Regions from separate parts of the Paenibacillus sp. GCM10023250 genome, predicted to be linked through region 2. Evidence: a T-box and tRNA genes for the amino acid it is inferred to sense, from the RefSeq annotation. Region 2 holds a T-box; the other holds one or more tRNA genes.

Region 1 (15,754 bases), on a different contig from region 2:
AGATGAGATTTCCCAATTAGTAAGACCCCTTGAAGACGACGAGGTTGATAGGTTCGAGGTGGAAGCGTGGCAACGCGTGGAGCTGACGAATACTAATCGGTCGAGGGCTTATCCTAATGTCTCATACCTGAGACGACCAGCTGATGTTGAATTGCATATCATCGTATCCGGTTTTCAAGGTGTTTCTTTCTTCAACTGAAGATACACCCACTTCTGAGTGGGTTTTTTATTGGCCTTTAGCTCAGCTGGTTAGAGCGCACCCCTGATAAGGGTGAGGTCGGTGGTTCGAGTCCACTAAGGCCAACCAACCTCCCTTTCCGGGTAACATACGGGGCCATAGCTCAGCTGGGAGAGCGCCTGCCTTGCAAGCAGGAGGTCAGCGGTTCGATCCCGCTTGGCTCCACCATGATGCGATCTATTCCCTGATAGCTCAGTTGGTAGAGCACTCGACTGTTAATCGAGTTGTCACAGGTTCGAGTCCTGTTCGGGGAGCCATCTGTGGAGAGCTGTCCGAGTGGTCGAAGGAGCACGATTGGAAATCGTGTATACGTTAACCGCGTATCGAGGGTTCGAATCCCTCGCTCTCCGCCATGCTTCCCTTTGAGGCGAGGCTGCGTCATTCCGATTACATATCGGGTATACCTATTCATACGGCCCGTTGGTCAAGTGGTTAAGACACCTCCCTTTCACGGAGGTAACAGGGGTTCGAGTCCCCTACGGGTCACCATCTTTCATGGAGGCTTAGCTCAGCTGGGAGAGCATCTGCCTTACAAGCAGAGGGTCGGGGGTTCGATCCCCTCAGCCTCCACCATGAACAATTTTACATTATCGCGGGGTGGAGCAGCTCGGTAGCTCGTCGGGCTCATAACCCGAAGGCCGCAGGTTCAAATCCTGCCCCCGCAACCAATTAAGATCGGCATTTCGCCGATGCCATTATTTAAGTGTGGAGCCGTGGTGTAGAGGCCTAACATGCCTGCCTGTCACGCAGGAGACCGCGGGTTCGAATCCCGTCGGCTCCGCCATTTTCACTCTGTATCGTGCGTTGTCTCCGGACATCCGAACAATCGTCCGAAGAGCAGAGGCACGAATCGGGAATAGCTTGGCTCGGTAGCTCAGTTGGTAGAGCAGAGGACTGAAAATCCTCGTGTCGGCGGTTCGATTCCGTCCCGAGCCACCATGAACGACATCATCTGCCGGTGTAGCTCAATTGGTAGAGCAACTGACTTGTAATCAGTAGGTTGGGGGTTCAAGTCCTCTCGCCGGCACCATTTATTTGGAGGATTAGCGAAGTGGCCAAACGCGGGAGACTGTAAATCTCTTCCTTCCAGGTTCGGTGGTTCGAATCCATCATCCTCCACCATTTCATTGGGGATTAGCCAAGCGGTAAGGCAACGGACTTTGACTCCGTCATGCCTAGGTTCGAATCCTAGATCCCCAGCCATCGTCATGAGCCATTAGCTCAGTTGGTAGAGCACCTGACTTTTAATCAGGGTGTCGTAGGTTCGAGTCCTACATGGCTCACTTTTATTGAATACGCGGTTGTGGTGGAATTGGCAGACACGCTATCTTGAGGGGGTAGTGCCCACCGGGCGTAAGGGTTCGAGTCCCTTCAACCGCACCATTTCATCTTCACATGCGGTCATGGCGGAATTGGCAGACGCGCTAGATTCAGGTTCTAGTGGTGTAACAGCCGTGGAGGTTCAAGTCCTCTTGACCGCACCATCTGCGGAAGTGGCTCAGCGGTAGAGCATCGCCTTGCCAAGGCGAGGGTCGCGGGTTCGATTCCCGTCTTCCGCTCCATTTTTTTGGCGCCATAGCCAAGTGGTAAGGCATAGCTCTGCAAAAGCTTGACCCCCAGTTCGAATCTGGGTGGCGCCTCCACAATTGTTTTGTGCCCTTAGCTCAGCTGGATAGAGCGTTTGACTACGAATCAAAAGGTCAGGAGTTCGAATCTCTTAGGGCACGCCATTTACGGGATGTAGCTCAGCTTGGTAGAGCACCTGGTTTGGGACCAGGGGGTCGCATGTTCGAATCGTGTCATCCCGACCATCTTTTTTTTCCATTGCGGGTGTAGTTCAATGGTAGAACTTCAGCTTCCCAAGCTGATGGCGTGGGTTCGATTCCCATCACCCGCTTTCCTATATGACGCGTAGAAGCCTTTTATCTCCTCGGATAAGAGGTTTTTTGTATACACGGCAGTTGCTTATGGAGTTAAATGAGGATTGCTGGAGCGAGCATCAGAAATTGGCAGCTTCATTGGGTAAAATAATGCTTGAACTTTGGGATGCTTCGATCTAAAATGAGAACATATGTTCCCATGTGAAGGAGCGTCGATAATGAGCTTATCCAGAAAATGTTTGGAAATCGCCTATTCGATCCTAAATTTCAGCGCCAAGCAAGGGTTTCCGCCGACCGTCGACGAAGTGCGGAATTTTGTCGGCTTGCGGAGCTTCGCGACCTTGGAGCCGCATCTGCTGCGGTTGCGGCAGGAAGGGATCCTGCATTGGGAGCCGAGCGAGAGCCGTTCGCTTCGCGTGCTGCGAGCCGAGTTCGTCAAGTCTGCATACCTCGAACGATTGGCCGAAGAACGGGCCGAATACATATACCGTGCTCCTTAACGACATCTATTATTAAGAGCGCGAAGGTCTGTGCCCAACTCGACCGTTATGCTTCCCCCGTATCGAGGAAGATGGACGACAAGCCGGGAATGGAGAGGCTCGGGAAAATTCGAAGTGGGACAGATCGCAGAACGCGCGCTATAATATAGGGCAGAGAGGGGTGTGCGGCCATGCCATACAGTCTGGACATTCGATTCACACCGCTATATGAAGTGATTGGCAGCTTGCATGCCTACATTTGCCGGAAATCGCATAAGAAACTCGATCTGTCCCCATCGTGGCCAAAGGAGGTCGGCGGGCGGCTAGAGCCGGAGCTGGCGGAAATGCTGAACACCACCGACATTGATGCGGCCTGGAAGCTGACGTACCTGCTCGTGTATCTGAGCCCGAGCAAGAATGCCACGGAATTCGCGGCATGGCTTAGAGGCATGACCGCCGGGGACCTGTATGAATTGATGTCGCCTTATGCCAATCAGTTTCCCGCTAATATGGCGGCGTTCCGCGATCGGACCGCCAAGCTGTTCGAGCTGTGGGACGAGCATTATTTTCGGCATCTCGACGGGGCGATCGTCGAGCGGCTGCGGGACGAGGCGTGCAGCCGCAAGCAAGCGCTTCCTTCGGCGGACCCGACGGCCTTCATCGATGAGACGGCCAACGGACTGTTTTTCGAGCCGCTGGAAGGACTGGAGCAGGTCGTGCTCATGCCGCAGTATCATTTTCAGCCATTCAACGTCATCAGCCATTTCGGTCATGTAACGATCTGCCACTATGCCGCCAGAGTCTACGTGGACGACGAGGATTTCCTCTCGCCGCACGAATACCGCATGATCCGGAGCGTGGCGGAGAAGAGCCGGCTTAAAATATTGCGATTTCTGCATCAGGGGCCGCGCTCGTTCATCGAGATCGTGCGCCATCTGGAGCTGTCGAAGGGCATCACGCACGACCATGTGACGAAGCTGCGCCATGCCGGCATGCTGACGGCGCATTTCGAGGGCGAGACGCTGACCGCGTACAGCCTGCGAAGCAGCGCGCTCGCCCAAGTGCATCGCAAAATCATGGACTACATCGAGCAAGGGTAAACAGCCGGCCAGGCGGCTTCCTGGAATCAAAAAAGAATTTCGCCAGCATTTCGCAAGTCTCGGGCACCTCGTGCGGCTCCCGCGCGAGATGCCGCGGCGCGAGACGACTGTCAACCTAGACATCGGAAAAACCATTCCCCACGGTGCTGTACGGACGGTGTGGACATGGTTTTTTTGTGCATTTCTGCAAAGGAAACGCGTCTCGGATATGGCGAACTTTGCATGTTTTCTTTGTGGAAAGAATTATTTTTAAGTTCTCTATTTACAGAACCGCAAAACGTACCTATAATAAAACCAACAACAATGCTGAGTGATTTAATCGGAATTAATCGGCACTCATAAATAGCTGTTACTTTCAGGAGGTCGTCATGAAGAAAAGAATCGTTACTCTGTCCACTGCCATTCTCGCGAGCGCCATTTTGCTGGCCGCTTGCGGCAATAACGCAAACAACGCCGGTACCGCCAACAACGGCGCGAGCAACACCAACCAAGCCGCGGCTGGCAATTCGTCCAACACGACCGCGCCGGATGCCGCAGCCGATGCTTCGGGCACGTTTAAAGCGTCCGACATGTCCAAGCTCCCGGATACGGCGAAGAAGCGCACGGACACGATCATCGTCGGCTTGACCGATCCAAGCGGCGCGTTCACGCCGTACTTCCAGCAGAGCGGATACGACGGCAACGTCTCGTCGCTGCTCTATACGCCGCTCGTGACCGTGGATGACAAAGGTCTTCCGGTACCGGGCCTGGCGGAGAAATGGGACGTGTCCGCGGATAACCTGACGTACACGTATCACCTGCGCAAAGATCTGAAATTCAGCGACGGCTCGCCGCTCACGGCTGACGATGTCGCGTTCACGTGGACGATCCTGTACGACAAATCGTATGATGGCGACTCCCAAGTAAACGCGCTGCTCGTAAAAGGCGGCGAAGATTATAAGGCAGGCAAAGCGACGAGCATCTCCGGCATCAAAGTCATCGATCCGCAGACGATTTCCGTCACGCTCGAGAAGCCGAACGCCAGCGCGCTGACGATGCTCGGCTCGGATGTCCTGTCCAAAGCGTACTACGGCAAGGACTACAAGCAAGGCGACCTGGGCTACATGAAGAAGCTCAGCGGCAGCCCGCTCGGCAACGGTCCGTACAAGCTGGAAAAGTTCATTCCGGGCCAGGAAGTGCGGATGGTCGCGAACGAGAACTATTATGCCGGCAAGCCGAAGACGGAGCACTTCATCTATAAAACGTCTGAAGGCGACACATGGCAGTATCTGGAGACGGGCGAAGTCGACTACGCTTCGTTCAGCGCCACGAAGGAAAACCTTGATAAGCTGAAGGCGCTCGGCTTCGTGAACATCTTGCCGTACACACCGAGCAATTACGGCTACATCCAGCTGAACCTTAAGCACCCTGCGCTGCAGGATAAGCTGGTCCGCCAGGCGCTCACGTACGGTCTCGACCGCCAAAGCATCTATGTGGACGCGAACCAAGGCGCTGGCAAAGTCGCCAATATTCCGGCGTCCCCGACGTCCTGGGCCTACACGGATGACGGCATTAACCCGTACAAGTACGATCCGGACAAAGCAAAGGAACTGCTGGACCAAGCGGGCTGGAAGGTCGGCTCGGGCGGCATCCGCGAGAAGGACGGCAAAGCGCTGACGATCCATTACCTGGGCTCCAAGAGCCCGGCTACGGATATCTTCATCGCCGTGGCGAAGCAGGACTACGAAGCGCTCGGCATCAAGTTCGAGCCGGAGGTCTTCGCGGACTTCAACGCTCTCGTCTCCAAGGTTGAAGGCGGCGATTACGATTTCGCTACGTTCTCGACTCCGCTCCTGACGGATCCTGCGGACGGTCTGGTGCAATTCATCGACGGCGAAATTCCGGGCTACAGCGACGCGAAGTTTAAGGAGCTGTACGATAAAGGCTTGGCGACCTCGAACATCGAGGAGCGTAAAGCCGTATACAAAGAGCTGTTCCAATACCTCAACGACCAGCTGCCGATTATCTTCACGAGCTACAAACAGAGCGTGTACGCTTATAACGGCCGCATTCAAAACCTGAGCGTCAGCCCGTTCAACGGTCTGTCCTCGAGCCTGCCGAACTGGACGCTCGGCCAATAACGCAAGACGAAACGACGAAACGCGATTCCCTGCCCGGCGACCGGGCGGGGAATCGCAGGTTAAGGAGTCGACTATGAGCACGTACATTACAAAGCGGATTTTGTATATGGTCATCATTTTGTTCGCGGCTTCCTTCTTGATCTTCTGCCTGTATGCCTTGACGCCGGGCGATTTCATCACGGGGAACATCAAGCTGACGCCGGAACGCAAAGCGGAGCTGCGGGAGATTTACGGCCTGAATAAGCCCGTGATCGAGCGGTACCTGCTCTGGATGAAGAACGCCTTCCACGGCGACTTCGGTTATTCGCTGGCGCAGCAGAAGCCGGTGCTTACACTGTTCAACCAGTACATCTGGAATTCATTCCTGCTTGCGGTCGTCTCGACGTTCCTGACGTGGCTGATCGCGACTGTCGTCGGCGTCATCGCCGCCTACAAGCAGTATTCGTGGTTCGATACCATCGTCATGGTGGGACTCTTCGCCGCGATGTCGATCCCGTCGTTCTTCATCGGCTTGTTTCTCATCAAGATATTGGCCGTCGACTGGAAGTGGCTGCCGCCGGGCGGGATGCTGACGACGGGAAGCAACGCGACGGGCATGGCGTACGTTAAGGAAGTCATTCATCACATGACCTTGCCGGTCATGGTCATGACGCTGCTCGGCGTCGGGTCGCTGACGCGGTATTTCCGCAGCAACATGATCGAAGTCATCAAACAAGATTATATCCGCACGGCCCGCGCCAAAGGGCTGAAGGAGCGCAAGGTGCTGTTCACGCACGCCCTGCGCAACGCCCTGCTGCCGGCGATTACCTTGGTCGGCTTCGAGCTTCCGGGGCTGTTCGGCGGGTCGCTGATCATCGAGAAAATTTTCAACTGGCCGGGCATCGGCCAACTCTATATGCAGTCCTTCACGCTGCGGGATTACCCGCTGCTGATGGGATTCACGCTGTTTATCGCCATACTGACCGTCATCGGCACGTTCATTTCGGACATTTTGTACCGCGTCGCCGATCCGCGGGTCCGGTTGTAGGAGGGCACGAGGATGTCAACGATTCACGCAGAAGGCACGGGAACGGCGAAGGCCGCGCCCGCGCGCAGAACCGCGCACGCTTCGCTGTGGCGGCAGTCGCTGTCCCGGCTGCGCAAGAACAAGCTGGCCATGCTCGGGCTCGCCGTCGTGGCGTTCATGTTCCTGGCCTGCTTCATCGGCCCGCTGTTCTCGCCGTATACGGATAACAAAATCAACATGGCGTTCATGAACAAGGCGCCGAGCTTGAAGCACTGGCTCGGCACCGACGCGCTCGGCCGCGACGTGCTGACGCGCGTCCTGCAGGCGGGGCGCATCTCGCTGACCGTCGGCATGGCGTCGATGGTGCTGTCGGTGTTCGTCGGCACGCTGCTCGGCGTCATCGCCGGGTATTACCGCGGCGTCGTCGATCAGCTCATCATGCGGCTCGCCGACCTGCTGCTGACAATTCCAAGCCTGCCGTTGCTGTTCATCTTCGGCGCGCTGCTGTCGGAATGGAAGGTGCCGACGGATTACCGGATGTACATCGTCATGCTGATGCTGAGCATCGTCGGCTGGCCGGGGCTTGCCCGGATGATTCGCGGCCAGATGCTCAGTCTGCGGGAACGGGAATATATGCAGGCGACCGTGGTCCTTGGACTGCGCGACCGCCGGAAGCTGTTCAACCATCTGCTGCCCAATCTGGTGCCCTTGATCATCGTCATCGCCACGCTCAATATCGGCGGCGCCATTCTGAGCGAATCGGTGCTGAGCTATTTCGGACTCGGTGTCATGGCGCCGACGCCGACGTGGGGCAACATGATCGACGCGGCGAACAATATGATCGATTTCCAGAACCATCCGTGGCTCTGGATTCCGCCGGGATTCTCGATCTTCGCGACCGTCATCGCCATCAACATCTTCGGCGACGGACTGCGGGACGTGCTGGATCCCAAGCAAAAAAGGTAGGTGCACGCGAGCATGAATAACGTACTTGAGATCGAGCATCTCAGCACGCATTTCCATACCGAAGAGGGCGTTGTGCGGGCCGTGGACGACGTTAGCCTCCGGGTCCGTCCGGGCGAAATCGTCTGCATCGTAGGCGAGTCGGGCAGCGGCAAAAGCATCACGGCGATGTCGGTCATGGGTCTCGTCGAAGGCCCGGCAGGCCGGGTCGCCGGCGGCCGCATCGACTTTGGCGGCGAAGATCTGCTGCAATTGAGCCGCAGCGAACTGCGCGCCATCCGCGGCAACGAGATCGCGATGATTTTCCAAGAGCCGATGACGTCCCTGAATCCGGTGCTGAAGATCGGCGAGCAGTTGATGGAGCCGCTCATGACCCACCGGAAAATGAGCAAAAAAGCGGCGCGCAAGCGGGCGATCGAGCTGATCGGCGAAGTCGGCATCTCCCGCGCGGAGCAGATCGCGGATTCGTATCCGCACGAGCTCAGCGGGGGCATGCTGCAGCGGATCATGATCGCCATCGCCATCTCATGCGATCCGAAGCTGCTCATCGCCGACGAGCCGACGACGGCGCTCGACGTGACGATCCAGGCGCAAATCCTGGACATGCTGCGCCGCTTCAAGGAAGAATCGGGCATGTCGATCCTGCTCATCACGCATGATCTCGGTGTCGTGGCCGAAATGGCGGATTACGTCGTGGTCATGTATGCCGGCAAAGTCGTCGAGGAGGGCGAGGTCGTGGCCCTGTTCGAAAATCCGCAGCATCCGTACACGCAAGGCTTGCTGAAATCGAAGCCGATCATCAACCAGCGCCAGGAAGAGCTCTATTCCATTCCGGGCCAGGTGCCGAATCCGCTCGAGCTGACGCCGTCCTGCTATTTCCACGACCGGTGCGCGCACTGCATGGAGATTTGCCGGACGAAGCAGCCCGCGCTGAAGGACGTCGGCAATGGCCAGCATGTGGCTTGCTGGCTGTACGAGAAGGAGGCGATCGCGCATGGCTGAGGCGCAAGCGCTGCTTGAAGTGAGCCGACTGAAAAAATATTTTCCGATCAAGGCCGGACTGCTCGGCCGGACGGTCGGCCAGGTCAAGGCGGTCGACGATATTAGCTTTACCATCAACAAGGGCGAAACATTCGGCCTCGTCGGAGAATCGGGAAGCGGCAAAAGCACGGTCGGCCGCACGATCCTCCGCTTGAACGAGAAGACGGACGGCGAAGTGCGGTTCGACGGCATCGACTTGTTCGATCTGCCGCCGGATGAGCTGCGCCGCCTGCGGCCGAAGATGCAGTTGATCTTCCAGGATCCGTACAGCTCGCTCAATCCGCGCGTGCGCATCGGCGACGCCATCGGCGAAGCGCTGCTCGACCACGGCCTGGCGTCGCCGGCCGAAGTTCGGGACCGCGTGATGGACGTGCTGACCGCCTGCGGGCTGTCTTCGTACCACTACGGCCGGTTCCCGCACGAATTCTCCGGCGGCCAGCGGCAGCGGATCGGCATCGCCCGCGCGCTGGTGCTGAATCCGGACCTGATCATCGCCGACGAGCCGGTCTCCGCGCTCGACGTATCGATTCAGGCGCAGATCATTAATCTGTTCCGCGGCATGCAGGAGAAGCAGGGACTGACGTACCTGTTCATCTCCCACGACCTTAGCGTCGTCGAGCATCTGTGCTCGCATATCGGCGTCATGTATCTCGGCTCGATGATGGAGACAGCTTCCCGCGACGAGCTGTTCCGCAATCCGCTTCATCCGTACACGAAGGCGCTGCTGTCGGCCGTGCCGGTACCGATTCCGAAGCTGAAGCGCGAGCGGATCGTGCTGAGCGGCGAGCTGCCGAATCCGGCGAACCCGCCGTCCGGCTGTAAGTTCCACACGCGCTGCCCGTTCGCGGTTCCACGCTGCCGCGAGGAAGTGCCGCAATTCCGGGAGGTGGGCAGCGGCCATAAGGTCGCCTGCCATCTCGTATGAGCGGCCGCGTCATTATGCCCCAGCTGTACGCGCTGCAGCTGGAACGGATCATCGCGCGCGGCTTCTCGGCGGACGAGACGCTGGAGCTGCTCCGGCACGGCAGCAAGGAGGAGCTTGCGGCGCGGATCGATCCCAAGCCGACGTGGGAACGGCTGCTGACGTATGCCGAGGAACACTGGGCGAACGTAGAGACGGCGGTGCGTGAAGGTTACCGGTTCTCGTTCCTTACGATCGGCGGTCTCAAGAGCCTGCTCGAGATCAAGTTCCGCAAGCGCGAGGAGACGGATTACCGCTTCACGGGCGAGCGGATCGAGGGGCTCCGGCTGGCGGATTCCGAGCTGGCGCTGCTGCGGAGCATGGTACCGGCGTATTGGGCGTTCATCCCCGCGGATGCCGCGGAAGCGGAAGCGCAGGCCGCTCGGACCGGCGGGAGCGGAGCGCCGGATACGGAGCCGAAGCGGACGGTCGCGATTGCGATGATGCCATAGAAGCAAGGCTAATAGGCTGCAGCAGTTTGCCGAGGGGCGGACTGCCGCAGCCTATTTGTGCTGTGCGCAGGCGGCTAACGAGCCGGCATCGGGGCGCCGCCGCCGCGAAGCACCGCGGCCGAAGCCATTGACAAATAGTCGATCCCATCCTATTATTTTATTGACTGATTAAGTCAATCAAATAAAAAAAGGATGAAGAGCGATGTCGACGGATAACCAACAGGGCTTGTTTCGGCACGGCGAGGTAATATCGATCGATCGGACGCGAATTGGCTATAAATCAATTGGCGAGGGCCCGGGAATCATTCTTGTGCATGGCGCATTACGAGATGCTGACGATTACAGCCGCCTGGCGATCGCGCTCTCCCGAACCTTTACCCTTCACCTCATCGATCGAAGAGGCAGGGGGTTGAGCGGTCCTCAAGGCCCGGAGTATGCTATAAATAAAGAGTGCGAGGACGTTCAAGCCATAAGGGAAGCGACAGGCGCCGACTATTTGATCGGACACAGCTATGGAGGGCTTGTGTCGCTGGAAGCGGCCAGACTGGACCCATCCATCGCCAAAGTAGGCGTGTATGAACCAGGTGTTCTGATTCACCCTATGGACGATGCTTGGATGCGCCTCTATGAGCAGGCGCTGCTGAGGAACGATCGGCGCGGAGCTTTTGCGCATTTCGTGAAAGGAATGGGCCAGACCCCGCTGACTCGGATGCCCGATTGGTACGCAAAATGGATATTGAGGATCATGGTTCGCGGCGAAAAGTGGAGCAAAATCTCTCGATTGCTGCCGCAAAATTTGCAGGAGCACCGTGAGGTGCAGCGGCTCGCTTCTTCATACTTGCATTACAACAGCATCCATGCGGACGTGTTGGTGATTCAAGGGGGCAAGAGCCCGGAGTCCACGAAAGAAACGATGAAGGCGTTACATCGCACGATCAGCCGATCTAAAGTGGAGACCGTGCATGGTCTGGACCATTTTGGACTCGAAAATGAAGGCGCGCCTGATCGAATAGCGAGGATGCTCGCCAACTTTTTCCTTAACTCTGAAGGAGTCTGATGATATGCCGCGCTTAAAGGAAGAGCAGCTTCAACTCATTTACGAAGAACGCAAACGACAGCTTACGGCGGCCGCGGTCAAAGTTTTTGCCCGGCACGGATTACCGGGTACGAAAATCAGCATGATTACCGCGGAAGCAGGTGTGAGCCACGGGCTGTTTTATCATTACTTCAAGACGAAGGAAGAACTGTTTATCTCCCTGGTCCAGGAAGCGGTTGATACATCGCTAAAGGAAATCGACGGTTTGATCCAATTAGCAGTGCCGCCGATCGAAAAAATCAAACTCCTGACGGAAAGCATGCTCGATGCGAGCGGAGCTCCGTATTTTATGCTGCTTCATCGGGCTCGGAATTTTGAAGAGGTTCCCGAAGAGGTCGGCCGGCTGATTCAAAAGCATCCGATGGATATCTACGTCAAACGTTTATTGCCCGTATTCGAGGAAGGCCAACAAAGGGGGGAAATCGCGGACGGGGATGCGGAGGAATTGATCGCCGGCTATCTCGCGATCCTCTCCGGCGTGATGGTGTTGGGTAACGGGTATTCGACTCCCCGAACGGAGTGGCTGCTGCGATACGTCGCAAAGAGATGATTGATCACCCGCGCCGCAGCGGCAAGCTCGGTCCGAACGTAATGTACCAATCATTCATGCTCTGTACTAATTTACGCAATGAAGGAAGGCCGGCGGAGGAAGCCGGAATGGAGGCGAGAACAGCAGCCGGTTTCCAGCCGCGCGCCTGCCCGTGAGCTGTTCGGCGAGCAAGGCGCGAAAGCGGCTGGAAATCGCTGCGTTTTCAGGTATGGCGCGCATTCGGGACATTCCGCGTCCATACGGGACGTTTCGACACGAAAAAATAGGGATTGTCAAAACAAAAGGATACGATTATACTAAATTCACGACGTTATGGAAGCGATACCAGAGTAAATCGACCTACTATATGGTACCGATTCCATGTTTTTTGTTCACGATCTGGTATCGGTACCAGAATATCGTGTTCCGAATCATTACTGAAGGGCGGTGGTTGGACGGGAGAACAAGCCGGCAGGTGAATAGGAAGGTTCGATTGAGGAAAGATTTGAAGGAAGCGGAATGCAGACATCCTATGTGAATGCACTACATTCTTTTAAAATTGGGGGAACGAATCCATGAAAAGAAAGTCCTTTGGTTTGACCGCCATCTTGCTGGCGTGCGTGCTGCTTGTCCTGACGGCTTGCGGCCAAAACGGTTCGAATACGGCATCCAATAATGGCAACCAAGGCGAAAGCGCTTCATCTGGTAAAATCCCGCTGAAGCTGTGGTACTGGAACGGAGCGATATCCGATTCCACGATCGAAGCGGCCAAAGCGAAGTTTCCGAACATCGACCTGCAGGCGGAGAAGCTGCCGTCCGGCGACGATTACTTCACCAAGTTGAAAGCGACGCTCGTCGGCGGCGGCGACGCTCCGGACATCGTGGCGATGGACAGCTGGGTATCCTCGATGCTGGCGTATAAAGACAAATTCGTGAACCTCTACGACCAAGGCGCGAAGGATATCCAATCCAAGTACCTCGACTGGAAATGGAAGATGGCCGCGACGCCGGACGACAAGTACCTGATCGGCCTGCCGATCGACGTGGCGCCGGTCGTGCTCTACTACCGCACCGACCTGCTGGAGAAAGCAGGCATTCCGAACACGCCGGACGCGGTCAGCAGCGCAGTGAAGACGTGGGACGATTACCTGGCCCTGCTGAAGAAGCTCAAGGACGCGACCGGCGCGACGACGGGCAACATCGCCGACGTCTACAACACGGTCATGGGCCAAAGCGACAAGTCGTACTTCGACGAGCAAGGCAACTACATCGGCGATCAGGCGCACGTCAAGGCGGCGTACGATCTGGCGGTCAAGGCTTATCAGCAAGGCCTGACATTCCCGTACTCCAATGGCTCCGAGCAGAACGCCGCGATCAACAACGGCAAGATCGCCATGTACACGGGCGCTTCGTGGGCCGTCGGCGACCTGATGAGCGCGGCGCCGGACACGAAGGGCAAATGGAACATCGCGCATCCGCCGGGCCACGTCGGCAACCAAGGCGGTTCGTTCTTCGGCGCGCTGAGCTCGACCAAGTATCCGAAGGAAGCGTATGAAGTGATCCAATTCCTCGTGAGCCCGGAAAACCTGGTAACGGCCTACAAGGAATTCGGCAACTACCCGTCCACGCCGGAAATCTACAGCAGCCCGGACATGGTCAACAAGAACGATTTCTTCGGCGGTCAAGACCTGAGCCCCGTATTCGCGGACGCCGCGAAGGACGTCAAAATCGCGCACACCGATTCCCGCGACATGGTTGTGAGCACCGCTATCACCGACGCGCTCGTCGCGGTCGACAAGAAGCGCGATCCCGAGAAATCGTGGCAGGACGCGCAGGACAAAATCAAGAAACAGCTGTCCCACTAAGCCGACAGCGGCTACCGGGAGGCAGCCAAGCTTGGCATTCAAAACGGATGGGGCGGGGAAGGGCGCAGGCGCTTCCCCGCGCCAGCCAAGTAACGGAGGAATAGCATGGGAGGCCTTTTGAAAGAAATTTACAAGAGCAGAGCGTTGTATCTGTTTATTTCTCCATTTTATATCCTGTTTCTGATCTTTTCCGTTTTTCCGATTTTCTACTCCGTGTATTTGGCCGGCCATAAATGGGACGGCATCGGGGAGATGAAGTACGTCGGCTTCGACAACTTCACCTACCTGTTCACGGATCCGACGTTCTGGAACGCACTCGTGAACAACATCGCGCTCTGGATCATGGGCAACGCACCGCAGCTAATCTGCGCGCTGATCGTCGCGTTCCTCATCAATATGTCCATCGTACGGTTCAAAGGGTTCTATCGTATCGCTTATTTCTTACCGAATATTACGGCCATGGTCGCAGTCGTTATCATATTCCAGTCCTTGTTCGGCAACCAGTACGGACTGATCAACTTCCTGCTCGAGAAGATCGGGCTGTCCCGCATCGAATGGTTCAACACGCCGTTCGCTTCCCGCGTCGTCATCGCGGCGATGATCTGCTGGCGGTACATGGGCTACAACGCCATCATTTATCTGTCTGGACTGCAGCGGATCCCGAAAGACCTGTACGAAGCGGCCGAGCTCGACGGCGCGTCGACGGCCCAGACGTTTCTGCGGATCACCCTGCCAATGCTGAAGCCGATCATCCTCTTCTCCGTCATGATGTCGACGATCGGCGGCTTCCAGATCTTCACCGAGCCGCAGGTGCTGGCGGGCACGCAGTCCCCGTATCCGGGCACGGACACCGTGGTGCTGTACATGTTCCGCGAAGGCTTCACGTTCCAAAATTACGGTTACGCGGCCGCCGTGTCGTGGGTGCTGTTCGTCATCATCGGCATCCTGTCGCTCATCAACTGGAAGGTCTTCAACAAAAACGACGATTGATAACGAGGTGAAAGCCAGATGGGCAAGGCAAACCAAACCAAAAAGATCTTGCTGCACACCGTGCTGATCATCGGCGTGCTGGTGTCGATCTTCCCGTTTTATTGGCTCGTCGTGATGTCGACGAACCAGACGAGCGCCATCTTCGCGTTCCCTCCGAAGCTCACGTTCGGCGGATACTTCGCGACCAACTTCCAGCACGTGCTGGACAACATGAATTTTTACCGCGCCTTGTTCAACACGCTGTTCATCGCGCTCCTCAGCACGACGCTGCAGCTGTTCTTCAATTCGTTAACGGGGTTTACGTTCGCCAAGTTCAAGTTCCCGGGTTCCCAATGGCTCTTCTACGTCATGATCGCCACGATGATGATCCCGGGACAGATGCTGCTCGTACCCCAATTCATTATCATCAAGACGTTCGGCTGGGTGGGCAGCTACAAGGCGCTGATCGTGCCGGGCATCGCCTCCGCGTTCGGGATCTTCTGGATCCGCCAGTACGCGCTCGCCATTCATACCGAGCTGCTGGAATCCGCGCGCATCGACGGCTGCAGCAAGTTCGGCCAATACTGGCGCATCGCCCTTCCGATTTTGCGGCCAGCGCTCGCGTTTCTCGCGATCACGACGTTCATGGGCGTATGGGAGGATTACCTGTGGCCGCTGATCGTTTTGACGGATACGTCCAAATTCACTTTAATGATTGCGCTCCAGCAGTTAAAATCAGTTCATACCGCAGATTATTCCATGGTCATGACCGGCACGCTTATGGCGACCCTGCCGCTGATCATCGTCTTCCTTGTCGTCAGCCGTCAATTCATTGCCGGCATCATGGAGGGCGCGGTCAAGAGCTGAGGCGCCGCGGCGCATGGGATGGCGAACGAATTGGAGGCTTGGTAGCGCATGGCGCCGAAAATCAAGGATGTGGCGAAGAAGGCAGGCGTATCCGTGACGACCGTATCGCGGGTGCTGAACGGCGAGAAATACGTGAAGGACGACCTCAAAGAGCGGGTTAAGCGGGCCATCGACGAATTGGGCTATAC
Region 2 (15,754 bases):
GAACAGCTGCAGGGCATGCCGGGCGGCCCGCCGATCGATCCGGACGGGCCGGGCACGTACACCGTCCGGAACGCCGACGCTCATTCCTGGGTCGAGGTGTACTTTAACGGCTACGGCTGGCTGCCCTTCGAGGCGACGCCGGGCTTCTCGTACCCGTACGCGATGCCCGAGGACGAGCCGGCGGCCGTCACGCCGGTCGAGCCGGCGGACACGGGCAGCACGGACGCCGCGCCCGCCGAGGAAGACGGCGGATTCTCCGTGAAGCCGTGGATGTTCTGGGCGGCGGCCGGCCTGCTGGCGCTCGCGCTCGCGGCGTACGGCTGCCGCGCCTTCCCGGCGCTGCTCCGCCGTTACCGGGGCGCCGGGGATTCCGTCAACGCGCGCATCGTCTACGAGACGAACCGGCTGATCCGGCACTGCCGCAAGAAGGGCCTCGAGGTGCAGAAGAATGAGACGGTCCGCGAGACGATGAGCCGCTGGTCGACCCGCCTGACCTCGCTGCAGCCGCAGTTCAAGGCTGTGCAGCAGGCGTTCGAGAACGCGATGTACAGCAGCCGGCAGTTGACCGAGGAGGAGGCGGAGCGCGCATCGGCATCGATGAAGCAGATCCGCGAGCACTTGGGCTGACCGGGCAGCGCAGAGCCGGCGAAGGCGCATCACCGCCTTCCCGGCTTTTTTGCAACAAATTCGCAACTTATGGTATAGTTTGCGTGATAGCAATGACAGGGCTGGTCGTAACCATGTGCTGATTTATGAATGCACGCAGGCGTACGGCTCGCCTATGCAACCGAGGGAGTCGAATCTATGTTCGAACGGCTGTTGCCGCAAATGCGCGTCAATACCATCTATGATATTAATTTGCATGTTTTGAAGGAGCAGGGCATCCGCGGCATCATCACCGATCTCGATAACACGCTCGTCGGGGCCAAGGTGCCGCTCGCGACGCCGCAGCTCGTCAAATGGCTGGACGACGTGCGCGGCCTCGGCTTCAAGGTCGTCATCGTCTCGAACAATAGCGAGACGCGCGTGTCCAAGTTCGCGAAGCCGCTCAACATTCCGTTCGTGCACGCCGCGCGCAAGCCGGCGAACGCCGCGTTCGTCCGGGCGCTTCGGGAGATCGGCCTGGAAGCGGGACAGACGGCCGTCATCGGCGATCAGATGATGACCGACGTGCTCGGCGGCCGCCGCATGGGCTTGTTCACGATCCTGGTCCGTCCGATCGCGCCGGAAGACGAAGGCATCATGACCCGGTTTAACCGGATGCTCGAGAAGATCGCCCTGTCCCGGCTGCGGAAGAAAGGGCTATGGCCCGAGGAGGAACGGAATTCATGATCAATCGTCAAGAAACGGGCGCGAAGTCGTGCGCGGGCTGCGGCGCGAAGCTGCAGACGGCGTCGGCGGACATGCCCGGTTACATCCCGGAGGCGGCGCTGGCCAAAGAACCGCCCGTCTGCCAGCGGTGCTTCCGGATCAAAAATTACAATGACGCGGCTTCGGTCGCGGTCGATAACGACGAGTTTTTGCGGCTGCTCGGCAGCATTGCCGGGACGAACAGCCTCGTCGTCCATATCGTCGACCTGTTCGACTTCGAGGGCAGCCTCATATCCGGCCTGCAGCGGTTCGTGGGCAATAACCCCGTGCTGCTCGTCGTGAACAAGATCGACCTGCTGCCGAAGGGGATCAACCCGAACCGGCTGCTCAACTGGGCGCAGAAGCAGACGAAGGCCGAAGGCCTGAAGGTCGTCGATATCGTGCTCTGCTCCGCCAAGCGCAACATCGGCTTCGAGCGCGTCATCGAGTCGATCGGCCGCCACCGCGTCGACCGCGACGTCTACGTCGTCGGCGCGACCAACGTCGGCAAGTCGACGCTGATCAACCGGCTGATCCGCGACTACAGCGACCTCGAGCGGGAGCTGACGGTGTCGCGCTACCCCGGCACGACGCTCGACGCGGTCCATATTCCGCTCGACGACGGCAAGGAAATCATCGACACGCCGGGCATCGTCTACAAGCACCGTATGACGGAGCTCGTCCCGCGGAGCGTGCTCGGCGCGCTGCTGCCCGACAAGCCGATCAAGCAGCTCGTTTACCAGCTGAACGCCGGTCAGACGCTGTTCTTCGGGGCGCTTGCCCGCTTCGATTTCGTCGAAGGCGACCGCCAGTCGTTCTCGATTTACGCCTCCAACGCGCTGCAGGTGCACCGGACGAAGCTGGAGCGTGCGGACGAGCTGTTCGCGAACCATAAGGGCGAGCTGCTGGCGCCGCCGTCGCGGGAAGAGCTCGAAGAGATGCCCGCTTGGACGCGGCACCGCATGAACATCCGCCGGGGAACCGACACCGACATCTTCGTCTCGGGTCTGGGGTGGATTCACGTGAACGGGGGGGCCGGCGCCATCGTGGACATCCATGCGCCCAAGGGCGTCCGGGTGCTGACCCGCGACGCGCTGATCTAGAGCGGCCGGCCCATTCGCAAGCTTGACGGGGAGAGTGAACGAAAGCATGGGCAACACGGTTGACAGCCAGACGACGCTGTATTGCGTCATCGGCGATCCGATCCGGCACTCCAAGTCGCCGGTCATGATGAACCGCGCCTTCCGGGAATGCGGCATCAACGGCATTTATACGGCGTTCCATATCACGGCCGACCGGCTGGCCGAATTCATGGCGGGCGTCCGGGCAATGGGAATCCGCGGCGTGAACGTTACGATTCCGCATAAGCTCGACGTCATGCCGCTGCTCGAGGACCTGCACGAGAGCGCGCGGGCGATCGGCGCGGTGAACACGATCGTGAACGACGGCGGCCGGCTGACCGGCTATAATACCGACGGCATCGGCTACGTCCGTTCGCTCAAGGAGGAGGTCCGCTCCGACCTGACGGGAGCCCGCGTGCTCATCGTCGGCGCCGGCGGCGCGACGCGCGGCATTCTGTACGCGCTGGCCCGCGAAGGCGTGGCGTCGGTCACGATCGCGAACCGCACCGTCGCCCGCGCCGAGGAGCTGGCGGACGCGTTCCGCGGCCTCGTGCCGGACATCCGCGCGATCGGCCAGGACGAGCTGCGCGGCGCGTGCGCGGAGAGCGACATCGTCATCAACACGACCTCGCTCGGCATGCATCCGAACGTGGAGGCGTCGCCGCTGGACAGCGCGTGGCTCCGGCCGGGCGCCGTCGCGAGCGACCTGATCTACAATCCGCTGACGACGCGCTTCCTAGCGGAGGCGAAGGAACGGGGCTGCCTGATCCACGGCGGCCTCGGCATGTTTATTTACCAAGGCGCTTACGCCTTCGAATATTGGACGGGACGGCCCGCGCCGGCCGCCGCGATGCGCGAGACGGTGCTCGAGGCGCTCCGGTCCAAAAGCTAATTTGACGAGAGAAGGAACCCGAAGCATGTTGACAGGCAAGCAGAAACGGCATTTGCGCGCGCTCGCGCACCATTTGAATCCGATTTTCCAAGTCGGCAAGTCCGGCATGAACGAGAATTTGATCCGCCACATCGAGGAAGCGATCGAAGTCCGCGAGCTGATCAAAGTAAACGTGCTCAACAACAGCACGGAAGACCCGAAGGAAGTGGGCGAGTGGGTGGCCGCGGAATCGGGCTCCGAGCTCGTGCAGGTCATCGGCAAGACGATCGTCCTCTACAAGGAATCGAAGGATCATAAAACGATCGAGCTCCCGTAACGAACCGGGCTCGGCGCCCGACAGGGCGAGAATACGAAAGGAGCTGCGGGCAGTTGATGAAAGTGGGATTCATGGGCGGCACGTTCGACCCTATCCATTACGGGCACTTGCTTGCCGCGGAAACCGCCAGGGAAGCCTGCGGGCTGGACGAGGTATGGTTCGTGCCGTCGGGGCATCCGCCTCTGAAAGAGCACGGGCCGGTCGCGGACGGCGATTCCAGGCTGGAGATGGTCTACCGGGCCATCGATTTCCAGCCGTATTTTCGGGCGATGAACCTGGAGCTGGAACGGGAAGGCACGAGCTATACGGTCGATACGATCCAGGCGCTCGCCGGGCAGTACCCCGGACGGGCCTTCAGCATCATCATCGGCGCGGACCGGGTGAACGATCTGGCGCAATGGCACGACATCGACGCGCTGGCGCAGCTGGCATCCTTCATCGGCGTGACGCGCGCCGGCGAGACGCTGGAGCTGGACCGGCTGCCGGCCTCGATCGCGGACAAGCTGACCGTCGTCGAAATGCCGCGGATTGACATTTCCTCCACGGCGATCCGGGAACGGGCCGCGGCGGGACGCTCCATCCGGTTCCTGGTGCCGGATAAGGTCCATTCGTTCATACGGAGGAACGGACTCTATGACGCGCGATGAGATGATGGCGGCCGTCAAGGCCGAGATGCCGGAGCGCCGCTGGACGCACACGCTCGGTGTCATGGCGACGTCAATCGTGCTGGCCGAACGGTTCGGGGGCGATCCTGAGCGGGCAGAGCGGGCGGCGATTCTCCACGATGTGGCGAAGTATTGGCCGACGGCGCGGATGGAAACGATAATTCGAGAGCAGCGGATGCCGGAAGAGCTGCTGCGGTACGATAAAGAGCTGTGGCATGCCCCGGTCGGCGCATTCGTCGCACAGCGGGATTACGGCATCGGCGACCCCGAGATTCTGGACGCGATCCGTTACCATACGTCGGGCCGCGAGGGCATGACGCTGATGGACAAGATCGTCTGCCTGGCCGACTACATGGAACCGGGCCGGGAGTTTCCCGGCGTGGCGCACATCCGGGAGCTGGCCGAGCATAGTCTGGAGCAGGCGCTGATTGCCGGCTTCGATTCGACGATTGCGTATTTGCTGCAGCAGGGGAAGCGGATCTTTCCGCTGACCGTCGCGGCGCGCAATGATTTGATTTTACGACTACGGGAGGCTGAAGAATGACATTGAGTTCGGAAGGGCTGCTGCAGGCAGTGGTTGCGGCGGCGGAGGACAAAAAAGCGCATAACATCGTCGCGCTCGACTTGAAAAACATCTCGCTCATCGCGGATTACTTCGTCATCTGCCACGGAAATTCGGACGTGCAGGTGCAGGCCATTACGACGGAGATCCGCAAGCAGGCGGAAGCGCGCGGCGCGCGCGTGCGCGGCATCGAAGGCGCGGACGCCGGCAGATGGGTGCTCGTGGATATCGGCGACGTCATCGTGCATATTTTCCATCGGGACGAGCGCGAGTATTACAGCATCGAACGGCTGTGGTCCGACGCGAAGGTCGTGGAATTCGCATGAGTCTCGTAGCCGGCACGACGATGAAGCTGAAGCTTGCGCGGGAAGTGTCGCCCTACGGCTACTTCATGACGGACGGCGAGAACGAAGTGCTGATGCATTATACGGAGCTCGTCGGCCATCGTCCGCAAATCGGGCAATTTTACGACGTGTTCCTCTTCTACGATTCCGAGGACCGTCTCGCCGCCACGATGAAGAAGCCGCTCATTCGCCTCGGCGAAGTGGCGCGGCTCGCGGTGGCTGACATTCATCCGCGCATCGGCGCTTTTCTCGAGATGGGGCTTGGCCGCCAACTGCTGCTGCCGCTGTCGGAGCAGCCGGAACTGAAGGAGCTGCGTCCGCAGCGCGGCGACGAGGTGCACGTCATTCTCGCGCATGACAAGATCGGCCGGCTGGTCGCGAAGGTCGCGTTCGAGGAGGAGCTCGCGGAGCTGGCGTTCCGGGCGCCGACGTCCTGGCAGAACACGTGGGTGGAAGGCTGGGTTACGAAGACGCTGAAGATCGGCTCGTTCGTCATGATCGACGGCGGGGTGCTCGGCTTCGGTGCGTTCGGCTTCATCCCGTCGGGCGACCGGACAAGGCTGCTCCGGCTCGGGGAGCGGGTGAAGGCGCGGGTGACGTTCGTCCGCGAGGACGGGCGCGTGAACCTGTCGATGAACCAGCGCAAGGAAGTCGGCCGTCTCGAGGATTCCGACCGGATCCTGGCGTTCATGAAGGCGCGCCCGAACGGAGCGATGCCGTATTCGGACGAGACGAGCGCGGACATCATCAAGCAGAAGTTCGGCATTAGCAAAAGCGCGTTCAAGCGGGCGCTCGGGAAGCTGATGCGCGACGGCCTCGTCGCGCAGGATGGCAGCTGGACGAAGCTGACCGAAGCGGACGCGGCAGGCGGGCGCGGCGAAGCGCCGGACGGCGACGCGAAGCATGCGGCCGGGATGGCCGATACGGCCGCGAAGCCGGGCTCGCAGGAGTAGGAGGCCGACGATGGAAGCGTATACGCAATTCGCCTCCGTGTACGACCGGCTCATGGCGGACATGCCGTATCCGCGGTGGCTCGCGTTCGCGGACGCCTGCTGGCGGCGGTACGGGAAGCCGTCGACCGTGGTCGACCTGGGCTGCGGCACGGGCAGCATCGCTCTTCCGCTCGCGCGGGCGGGCTATACGGTATACGGGATTGACTTATCGTCCGACATGCTGGCGATCGCCCGGTGCAAGCAGGACGAGGCTGCCGGCAGCGGTACGACTGTCTGGCTGCGGCAGGACATGACGGAATGGGACATCGGCCGGCCGGCCGACAGCGTCGTTTCCTTTTGCGACTGCCTCAATTATTTGACGGAGGACGACGACGTGCTGGACGCGTTCCAGGCGACGTACCGCGGGCTCAAGCCGGGCGGCGTCTTCCTGTTCGATGTCCACGCGCCGCGGACGCTGGCGCGCTATGCGGAGGAGCAGCCGTTCGTGCTGGACGAGCCGGATATCGCCTACATCTGGACGAGCGAGCTGGACGAGGACCGGATGGAGATCGAGCATCGGCTGACGATATTCGCGGAGCGGTCCGGCGGCGCGTACGCGCGGATCGAGGAAGTGCACGTGCAGCGCGCGTACGACGCGGAATGGCTTCGGGAAGCGCTGTTGGCGACGGGGTTCTCCCGGGTCGATGTGTATGCGGATTTCGAGCTGGAGCCGCCGGATAGCGACACGGAACGATTGTTTTTCGCCGCGGTGAAGTGAATCTTGTCCGATCTTGGTTGGATTGGGCGCTTCCTGCCTTGACAGGGGCGGGGCGGTTTCATTATAATTGAAGTAACCATCTTTTTGTAAGGCGTTGAAGAGGAGCAGTAGCTTGGGACGCGTTAGGTCAAGAGAGCCGGCGGGTGGTGGAAGCCGGACCAGCGCGAAGCGAACTCGCCTCGGAGCCGCATGCGGACCGGATCTCGGATTCGGGAAGGCATGCCGTTTCGCCCGCGTTAAGGGTCACGAGTGAACGGCGGTAAAGCATATCCGTCCGTTAACTAGGGTGGTACCACGGGAGCGCAATCCTCTCGTCCCTAGCGACAATCGCTGGGGGCGGGAGGTTTTTTTATTGCCGCTTGCGCGGTAGGCGCAGGCCATAGAACAGGGAGGCACACGAATCATGACGCAGGAACGCCAGGAACAGCAGGGGTACAACCCGCTTGTCATCGAGCCGAAATGGCAGAAGCACTGGGACGAAAATAAAACGTTCAAAACGACCGAGGATCCGGCCAAGCCGAAATTTTACGCGCTGGACATGTTCCCGTACCCGTCGGGGGCGGGACTTCACGTCGGCCATCCGGAGGGCTATACGGCCACGGATATCGTATCCCGGTATAAGCGGATGCGCGGCTACAACGTCCTTCACCCGATGGGCTGGGACGCGTTCGGCCTGCCGGCGGAGCAGCACGCGCTCGACACGGGCGAGCACCCGCGCGAGATCACGGTCAAGAACATCAATAATTTCCGGCGCCAGATCAAGTCGCTCGGCTTCTCGTACGACTGGGACCGCGAATTCAGTACGACGGATCCGGAGTATTACAAATGGACGCAGTGGATCTTCATCCAGCTGTACAAGAAGGGCCTCGCGTACGTCGCGGAAGTGCCGGTGAACTGGTGCCCGGCGCTCGGCACGGTGCTCGCGAACGAAGAGGTCATCAACGGCCTCAGCGAACGCGGCAACCATCCGGTCATCCGCAAGCCGATGCGCCAATGGGTGTTGAAGATCACGGAATACGCGGAGCGCTTGCTCGAGGATTTGGAGGAGCTCGACTGGACGGAGAGCATCAAGGACATGCAGCGCAACTGGATCGGCAAGTCCAAGGGCGCGGAAGTGACGTTCGCGATCGACGGCCATGACGCTTCGCTCGCCGTGTTCACGACCCGTCCGGATACGCTGTTCGGCGCGACGTACTGCGTGCTCGCACCGGAGCACGAGCTCGTGGCAGCGATCACCTCGCCGGAGCAGTCGGCGGCGGTCAAGGACTATCAGGAGACGGCCGCGCGCAAGAGCGATCTGGAGCGCACGGATTTGGCGAAGGACAAAACCGGCGTGTTCACGGGCGCTTACGCGATCAACCCGATCAACGGCGAGCGCGTGCCGGTCTGGATCGCCGATTACGTGCTGGCCGGTTACGGCACGGGCGCGATCATGGCGGTTCCGGGCCATGACGAGCGCGACTGGGAGTTTGCGCAGCAGTTCGGCCTGCCGATCGTGGAAGTGGTACAGGGCGGCGACGTCGAGCAGGCCGCCTTCGCCGGTGACGGACCGCACGTCAATTCTGGGTTCCTGAACGGACTCGGCACCGAAGAAGCGATTCCGAAGGCCATCGCGTGGCTGGAAGCGGAAGGCAAGGGACAAGGCAAGGTGACGTACCGTCTTCGCGACTGGCTCTTCAGCCGCCAGCGGTATTGGGGCGAACCGATTCCGATTCTCCATCTGGAGGACGGCACGATGAAGCCGGTGCCGGAAGATCAGCTGCCGCTGCTGCTGCCGGACGTCGACCAGATCAAGCCGTCGGGCACGGGCGAATCGCCGCTCGCGAACGTGACGGAGTGGGTCGAGACGGTCGATCCCGAGACGGGCATGCGCGCGCGCCGCGAGACGAACACGATGCCGCAGTGGGCGGGCAGCTGCTGGTACTACCTGCGCTTCATCGATCCGCGCAACGACCAGGAGCTGTGTTCGAAGGAGAAGCAGCAGGAATGGCTGCCGGTCGACCTCTACATCGGCGGTGCGGAGCACGCGGTGCTTCACCTGCTCTATGCCCGCTTCTGGCATAAGGTGCTGTACGATATCGGCGTGGTCGATACGAAGGAGCCGTTCCACAAGCTGGTCAACCAAGGGATGATTCTCGGCACGAACAACGAGAAGATGTCCAAATCGCGCGGCAACGTGATCAACCCGGACGACATCGTGAACGTATACGGCGCGGACACGCTGCGCATGTACGAAATGTTCATGGGCCCGCTGGAAGCGACGAAGCCGTGGAATACGAACGGCGTGGAAGGCATGTACCGCTTCCTCGGCCGTGTATGGCGCTTGTTCGTCGGCGAGAACGGCGAGCTGAGCGAGAAGATCGGCGGCGGTTCCTCCGACGCGTTCAAACGGACGTGGCACCGTACCGTGAAGAAGGTGACGGACGACTACGAAAACCTGCGCTTCAACACGGCGATCAGCCAGTTGATGATCTTCGTCAACGATGCGTACAAGGCAGACTCGCTGCCGCGCGAGGCGATGGAGCATTTCGTGCAGATGCTGTCCCCGCTCGCGCCGCACATCGCCGAGGAGCTGTGGTCGAAGCTCGGCCGCGAAGACGCGCTGACGTACGCGGCATGGCCGTCGTACGACGAAGCGTGGACGGTCGATCAGGAGATCGAAATCGTCGTGCAGGTGAACGGCAAGATCGTCGACCGCCTCTCCATCGCGGCCGATACGGACGAAGCGGAGATGGAGCGGATCGCGAAGGCGTCGGACAAAGTGGCCGAAGCCATCGCGGGCAAGACGGTCCGCAAGCTGATCGTGGTCAAAGGCAAGCTCGTCAATATCGTCGCAGGCTAATCCCCTGCGAGTACAAAAAAGAGGTGAACGACCTCTTAACGCAAAGCATGCGTTAAGGGCCGTTCACCTCTTTGCCGTATAAACTGTCGGCGACGCGCTCCAAATCTTCATGATACTTGGCGTGCGTCGCCCGGATGACCCGGTTGAACACGCCGTCGAGCTCGCGGTTCAGCAGCGCGAGCGCCTGCGCCGTGATGCCGCCCGGCACGACAACCCTGGCCTGCAGCTCCTCCGGCGACATGCCGCCCGAGGTCAGCAGCTGCCCCGTGCCGAGCAGCATTTCGCTCGCGATGAGCCGGGCCTGCTCGCGCGGAATGCCGGTCTCCTCGGCCGCCGCGTCGATGAACCGCTGCAGCAGGCAGGACATGATCGCGGGTCCGATGCTGGACAGATCCGAGACGATGCGCGTATGCGACTCGTCGATGTGAAGCGGTTCGCTGATATAAGACAGCAGGCCGTTCAGCCGGGCGATGTCGGCTTCGGTCATCCGGCTGCCGTACATGCAGAGCGAGGCGCCGCTGCACACGTAATTGGTGATGCTGGGAATGACCTTGGCCACCTTGCAGGGCAGGGCGTCCTCCAGCTGGTCCAGCAGGACGGGGCTCGTGATCGATACGATCAGCTGGCTCGCCTGCATGTGTTCGCGTATGCCGTCGAGCACCGTTTTGTATTCCATCGGCTTGACGCACAGGAACACGATGTCCTTGCCGGTCACGGCATCGCGGTTGAGGGGGACGGCCTGCAAGCCGGGGTGTCGGTCGGCGAGGCAGGCTGCTTTCGCGAATGTTCGATTGCTGGCCGTGATTTGCGATGGTTTGAGTGCGCCCGATCCGATGAACGCATCGATCAGCAGGCTGCCCATGCTTCCAATCCCGATAAACCCGACATTCATTGCAATCCCTCCCATGCGCCCGCCTTTCGTTGGCGCAGCTTCAACAGACGTTTGGTGGCCGTATGGCCCGACGAACGCTTCGGATGGGCAATTCGGCCCGGAACGAAGATGCTCTTACTACACTATGCGCGCGGGCAAGGCCGACATGACCGATTATCATAAAAAGATCGCAGAACGACGAAGGGGAGATCCACATGACGAAACGAGCAATAGGGCAGCACCGGCGGCGCGGCGGGTGGTGGGCCGCCGCGCTGTGCGCCGCCGCATCCGTCGCGCTCATCGCGGCGGCGCTGATGCAGCGCGACGCGTCCGCGCGGCCGCCGCAATGGACCGCGATGAACGCGCAGGCGGACGAAGCGCTCGACGCGCTCGAAGCCGGCAAGGCGGATGCGCCGGGCCATGGCGGCGGCAAGGCAGCCGGGACCGACTCGGGCGCGAAGGGCGGGGGAACGAACGCGGCCGGAGCGGATGCAAGCGCAGGGGCTGGCGGGACGGGCGCCGGCATGCCGGCGCCCGGCGGCGCGGAAGCCGGCATAACCGGCGGGAATCCCGGGACGGCAGCGCCGAACAAGAGCGCGGCCGATGCCGGCGCATTCTCCGGCTCCGGCGCCGTGTCGGCCGATGGCAAAGTCGATATCAACCGCGCGACGCCGGAGGAGCTCGACGAGCTGCCGGGGATCGGGGCGGCGAAGGCGAAGGGGATCGCCGACGACCGCGAGCGCAACGGGCCGTTCAAGAGTGCGGACGACCTGCTTCGGGTCAAAGGCATTGGTCCGAAACTACTAGAAAAGATGAAGTCTTTCATTGTTCTGCAGCCATGATTGTGCGACAATGGTAGAGAACGGGATCTTTGCCATCCCGTCCAATCAGGCGAGGAGGAAATGTCTAATGTCCGAACAACGAAAGCTTTCTATCGAAACGCTATCCGTCCACGGAGGCCAGGAAATCGACCCGGCGACCCTTTCCCGCGCAGTACCGATTTACCAGACGACTTCTTACGGTTTCCGGGATACGGACCATGCGGCAAACTTGTTTGCGCTTAAGGAATTCGGCAATATTTATACCCGCATCATGAATCCGACCAGCGACGTGTTCGAGAAGCGGATCGCCGCCCTCGAAGGCGCGCCGGCCGCGCTGGCCGTCGCTTCCGGACAAGCCGCCATTACATATTCGATTCTCAACATCGCGCAGGCCGGCGACGAGATCGTATCCGCGACGAGCCTGTACGGCGGTACGTACAACCTGTTCGCGCACACGTTCCCGAAGCTGGGCATCCGGACGAAGTTCGTCGACCCGTCGAACCCGGCCAATTTCGAAGCCGCGATCACGGACCGCACGAAAGCGCTCTACGCCGAGACGATCGGCAATCCGAAGGGCGACATCATCGACATCGAAGCGGTGGCGAACATCGCGCATAAGCACGGCATTCCGCTCATCGTCGACAATACGTTCCCGAGCCCGTACTTGTGCCGGCCGATCGAGCACGGCGCGGACATCGTCGTCCATTCCGCCACCAAATTCATCGGCGGCCACGGCACGTCCATCGGCGGCGTCGTCGTTGACGGCGGCAAGTTCGACTGGAAGGGAAGCGGCAAGTTCCCGGGCTTGACCGAGCCGGATCCGAGCTACCACGGCGTCGTCTATACGGACGCGGTAGGGCCGATCGCGTTTATCATTAAAATGCGCGTGCAGCTGCTGCGCGACATGGGCGCGGCGATTTCACCGTTCAACTCGTTCCTGCTGCTGCAGGGGCTCGAGACGCTGCATCTGCGTATGGAGCGCCACAGCGCGAACGCGCTGGCCGTGGCCCGGTTCCTAGAAGCACACGAAGCGGTGGAGTGGGTCAATTACCCGGGGCTCGAAAGCCATCCGTCCTACGATCTCGCGCAGAAGTATTTACCGCGGGGACAAGGCGCCATTCTGACGTTCGGCATCAAGGGCGGCGTCGAAGCTGGCAAGAAAGTGATCGACGCGGTTCAGCTGTTTTCGCATTTGGCGAACGTCGGCGACTCCAAGTCGCTCATCATTCATCCCGCGAGCACGACGCACCAGCAGCTCGAAGAGAGCGAGCAGACCGCGGCGGGCGTGACGCCGGGTATGATCCGGCTGTCCGTCGGCACGGAAGGCATCGACGATATTTTGCACGATTTAACACAAGCATTGGCGGCCAGCCAGCAGTAAGCCGAAGGCCGGCTCCCGAAGGAAGGAAGACTTGCAAGCCATGGTACCGGAAGCAAACGATAACGCGAGAAAAGACTGGGATACGTATTTCATGGACATCGCCTATATGGCCGCGACCCGTTCGCGCTGCCCGCGGCGGCATGTCGGGGCGGTGCTCGTGCAGGGCAAGAAGCTGCTCGGCACGGCTTACAACGGCGCGCCGATGGGCGTGGCGGACTGCTCCGAGGACGGCTGCATGATCGTGGAGGAATACGAGCTGCAGGTCGAGGACGGCGCCGAGCGGATGATCAAGAAGCAGCGCTGCATCCGCACCATTCACGCGGAGCAAAATTTGCTGCTTTTCACTGACCGGATCGACCGCGAAGGCTCGACGGTCTACGTGACGGACCAGCCCTGCTGGACGTGCGCGAATATGCTGGCCAACAGCGGCATCAAGGAGATCGTCTATCACCGCGTCTACCACAAGGACAGCGAGAAGGTTGAAGCGCTCATGGGCGTCATGGGCATCGCATTCCGTCAATTGACACCGTACGAGCCGCCGGCGCAAGCCGTCATGAACGTCGTCTCGTAGTCATATAACCGCATATGCATCCATGAGGAAGAACCTCTGGCTGCCCCAGGAAGCGGCACCCCGGCCTTATCGGCCGGGGACGCGCTTCCGGGGCGGGCCGGGGGTTTTTTGCGTTTTCGGGAAGGCGCGGGTAAAACAATCGAACATGAAAAAGCGAAAGGGGAGGAACTGGCATGACGGGGAGGCCGCTCGTTTGGTTTACGGTCTGCTGGGTGCTGGGCAGCTCGGCGGCCGCCGGCATGCCGGCGCCGCACTGCTGGCCGCGCTCGCGGCGCTGGCGCTGGCGCGGCGCAGCTCGTGGCCGCTCGCCGCCGCTTGCTTGGCGGCGTACGGGCTGGCGGCCGGGCAGCGGTCCTGGGCCGATGCCCGCAACGTCGCGGCGCTGCCGGCGCAATATGCCGCGGCGCTTGCGGCTTCGCCGGCGGACGCCGCCGAATTCGCGGCGGAGCTGGCCGGGACGATCGCATCTCCGCCGGAGATCGACGGCGACCGGGTGCAGTTTCGCGTGTCGGGCGGCAGGCTTACGCTGCGGGACGGCGACGATGCAGCGCCCGCCGCGCTCGGCGGGGAGCTGCTGCTCGTGCAGGTGAAGCTGGCGGAGGAGCGGGAGCTGGACATCGCGGGAGATTGGCGCCGCGGGCAGCGGGTGACCGTCGCCGGGACGCTGTCGGTGCCGTCCGCGGGCAGCAATTTCGGCGGCTTCGATTACCGCGCGTATTTGCATGGCCAGCGCATCCATTGGGTGCTCGGCGCGGCCGGCGCGGCCGCCGTAAGGACCGAACCCGGCCCGCGCTGGACCGTGGCCGCGCTGCTGGAGCCGATCGACGCGCTGCGCGCCGCGCTCGGCAAGCGGATGGATGCGCTGTACCCCGGCGTTCAGGCCGGCTATATGAAAGGCCTCGTCCTCGGCATCAGCGACGACCTCGATCCGGACATGTTCCAACGGTTTTCGCAGCTCGGACTGACGCATATTTTGGCGATTTCGGGGCTGCACGTCGCCGTGTTCCTGTACGTGCTCGGCAGCTTGCTGCGGCTGCTTCGAATGACGCGCGAGCGGATGCTTCTCGTCCTCATCGCGGCGGTGCCGTTCTACGTGTTCCTCGCGGGCGCTTCGCCGTCGGTCGTCCGTGCCGGCATCATGGCGATGCTCGGACTCGCGGCGGCTCGCCTTCACAAGCTGAAGGACGGCCTGCATTTGCTCGCGGCGGCCGCCCTGCTCATGCTCGTCTGGGACCCGTACATGCTGGGCAACGTCGGGTTCCAGCTGTCGTTCCTCGTGACGGCCGGACTCATGCTCGGCACGACGCCGGTCCGCGGCTTGCTGCCCCGGGGCCGCAAATGGTGGAGCAAGTCGCTGTGCGACCTGCTCGCGGTCACGGTCGTCGCGCAGGCGGTATCGCTGCCGCTGACGATCTATTACTTCAATCAGCTGCACGTGCTGTCCATCGCGGCCAATCTCGTGCTCGTGCCGTTCATCAGCTTCATCGTCATGCCGCTCGGCGGCGCCTCCCTCGTGCTGGACGGACTGTGGCATCCGGCCGGTGCGCTCGCCGCCGCGATCGCGGCGGTCGGCAACGACTTGACCTTCGGCTTCGTCCTGAAGCTGAGCGGGTGGAAGAGCTTCCGGCTGATCTGGGCGACGCCGCCGCTGTGGTGGGTCGCGGTGATCTACGCGGCGCTCGCGCTGGCGTTCCGGGCGCTCGGCTCGCTTCAGGCGGCCAAACGGGCCGAGGAGGAAGCCGAACGCGGCACGATTGATGCGGCCGACCCCGGCTCCTTGCCGGACGGCCTGCCGCTGTCGTCCGCGCAGCTGACGGAGGACGAGCCGACGCAGCCGCTCCGCTCTCCGCCGCCAGCCGCAAGCGGCGCCGAGGAGGTGTGGTCGGCGCCGTTCATCCAGCTGCCTGCGGCATCGCCCGGCATGCTTAAGCGGAACCGCGTCCTGCTCGGGCTCGCCGCCGCGGCGCTGGCCGGGCTGGCGCTCTTCGCGTATTTCCCGGATACGCTCGACCGGGACGGCTACGTCGCGTTTCTCGACGTCGGCCAGGGCGATTCCGTCTACGTTCGGACTCCGGGCGGCAAACATATCCTGATCGACGGCGGCGGTGCCGTCGAGTTCGGCAGCCGCGAGCCATGGCGGCAGCGCAAGGATCCGTTTGAAGTCGGGCGCAAGGTCGTCGTGCCGCTGCTGCAGCAGCGGGGCGTGCACGCACTCGACCTGCTCGTGCTGTCGCATCTCGACAGCGACCATATCAAGGGATTGCTCGCGGTGATGGCGTCCATCCCCGTCCGCGCCGTGCTGTGGAAC

What was found. The T-box of region 2 lies ahead of leuS (leucine--tRNA ligase). A T-box ahead of a tRNA ligase gene usually reads a tRNA of that ligase, here a tRNA-Leu.
Region 1: it has a tRNA-Leu gene. The T-box ahead of leuS (leucine--tRNA ligase) is inferred to sense a tRNA for this amino acid. The anticodon was not compared.

Annotation. Positions count from the first base shown of each region.
Region 1 is NZ_JBHSHY010000032.1:44,237-59,990, reverse strand. It holds partial or broken rRNA gene ACFPB1_RS20770 (23S ribosomal RNA) at 1-116, shown strand, start outside; tRNA gene ACFPB1_RS20765 (tRNA-Ile) at 231-307, shown strand; tRNA gene ACFPB1_RS20760 (tRNA-Ala) at 331-406, shown strand; tRNA gene ACFPB1_RS20755 (tRNA-Asn) at 420-495, shown strand; tRNA gene ACFPB1_RS20750 (tRNA-Ser) at 501-591, shown strand; tRNA gene ACFPB1_RS20745 (tRNA-Glu) at 653-727, shown strand; tRNA gene ACFPB1_RS20740 (tRNA-Val) at 736-811, shown strand; tRNA gene ACFPB1_RS20735 (tRNA-Met) at 830-906, shown strand; tRNA gene ACFPB1_RS20730 (tRNA-Asp) at 946-1,022, shown strand; tRNA gene ACFPB1_RS20725 (tRNA-Phe) at 1,102-1,177, shown strand; tRNA gene ACFPB1_RS20720 (tRNA-Thr) at 1,193-1,268, shown strand; tRNA gene ACFPB1_RS20715 (tRNA-Tyr) at 1,276-1,360, shown strand; tRNA gene ACFPB1_RS20710 (tRNA-Gln) at 1,367-1,441, shown strand; tRNA gene ACFPB1_RS20705 (tRNA-Lys) at 1,449-1,521, shown strand; tRNA gene ACFPB1_RS20700 (tRNA-Leu) at 1,536-1,621, shown strand; tRNA gene ACFPB1_RS20695 (tRNA-Leu) at 1,636-1,722, shown strand; tRNA gene ACFPB1_RS20690 (tRNA-Gly) at 1,726-1,800, shown strand; tRNA gene ACFPB1_RS20685 (tRNA-Cys) at 1,808-1,881, shown strand; tRNA gene ACFPB1_RS20680 (tRNA-Arg) at 1,892-1,968, shown strand; tRNA gene ACFPB1_RS20675 (tRNA-Pro) at 1,973-2,049, shown strand; tRNA gene ACFPB1_RS20670 (tRNA-Gly) at 2,065-2,135, shown strand; gene ACFPB1_RS20665 (LexA family protein) at 2,337-2,618, shown strand; gene ACFPB1_RS20660 (ArsR/SmtB family transcription factor) at 2,942-3,697, shown strand; gene ACFPB1_RS20655 (ABC transporter substrate-binding protein) at 4,066-5,817, shown strand; gene ACFPB1_RS20650 (ABC transporter permease) at 5,891-6,844, shown strand; gene opp4C (oligopeptide ABC transporter permease) at 6,857-7,789, shown strand; gene ACFPB1_RS20640 (ABC transporter ATP-binding protein) at 7,802-8,788, shown strand; gene ACFPB1_RS20635 (ABC transporter ATP-binding protein) at 8,781-9,752, shown strand; gene ACFPB1_RS20630 (hypothetical protein) at 9,767-10,240, shown strand; gene ACFPB1_RS20625 (alpha/beta fold hydrolase) at 10,443-11,297, shown strand; gene ACFPB1_RS20620 (TetR/AcrR family transcriptional regulator) at 11,302-11,886, shown strand; gene ACFPB1_RS20615 (ABC transporter substrate-binding protein) at 12,441-13,730, shown strand; gene ACFPB1_RS20610 (carbohydrate ABC transporter permease) at 13,836-14,720, shown strand; gene ACFPB1_RS20605 (carbohydrate ABC transporter permease) at 14,739-15,566, shown strand; gene ACFPB1_RS20600 (LacI family DNA-binding transcriptional regulator) at 15,615-15,754, shown strand, end outside.
Region 2 is NZ_JBHSHY010000025.1:29,421-45,174, forward strand. It holds gene ACFPB1_RS18505 (transglutaminase TgpA family protein) at 1-627, shown strand, start outside; gene ACFPB1_RS18510 (YqeG family HAD IIIA-type phosphatase) at 805-1,332, shown strand; gene yqeH (ribosome biogenesis GTPase YqeH) at 1,329-2,453, shown strand; gene ACFPB1_RS18520 (shikimate dehydrogenase) at 2,500-3,363, shown strand; gene yhbY (ribosome assembly RNA-binding protein YhbY) at 3,389-3,679, shown strand; gene nadD (nicotinate-nucleotide adenylyltransferase) at 3,736-4,326, shown strand; gene yqeK (bis(5'-nucleosyl)-tetraphosphatase (symmetrical) YqeK) at 4,313-4,888, shown strand; gene rsfS (ribosome silencing factor) at 4,885-5,232, shown strand; gene ACFPB1_RS18545 (S1 RNA-binding domain-containing protein) at 5,229-6,203, shown strand; gene ACFPB1_RS18550 (class I SAM-dependent DNA methyltransferase) at 6,214-6,960, shown strand; T-box leader at 7,046-7,282, shown strand; gene leuS (leucine--tRNA ligase) at 7,364-9,802, shown strand; gene comER (late competence protein ComER) at 9,855-10,694, opposite strand; gene ACFPB1_RS18565 (ComEA family DNA-binding protein) at 10,889-11,515, shown strand; gene ACFPB1_RS18570 (homocysteine synthase) at 11,583-12,875, shown strand; gene ACFPB1_RS18575 (deoxycytidylate deaminase) at 12,916-13,446, shown strand; gene ACFPB1_RS18580 (ComEC/Rec2 family competence protein) at 13,640-15,754, shown strand, end outside.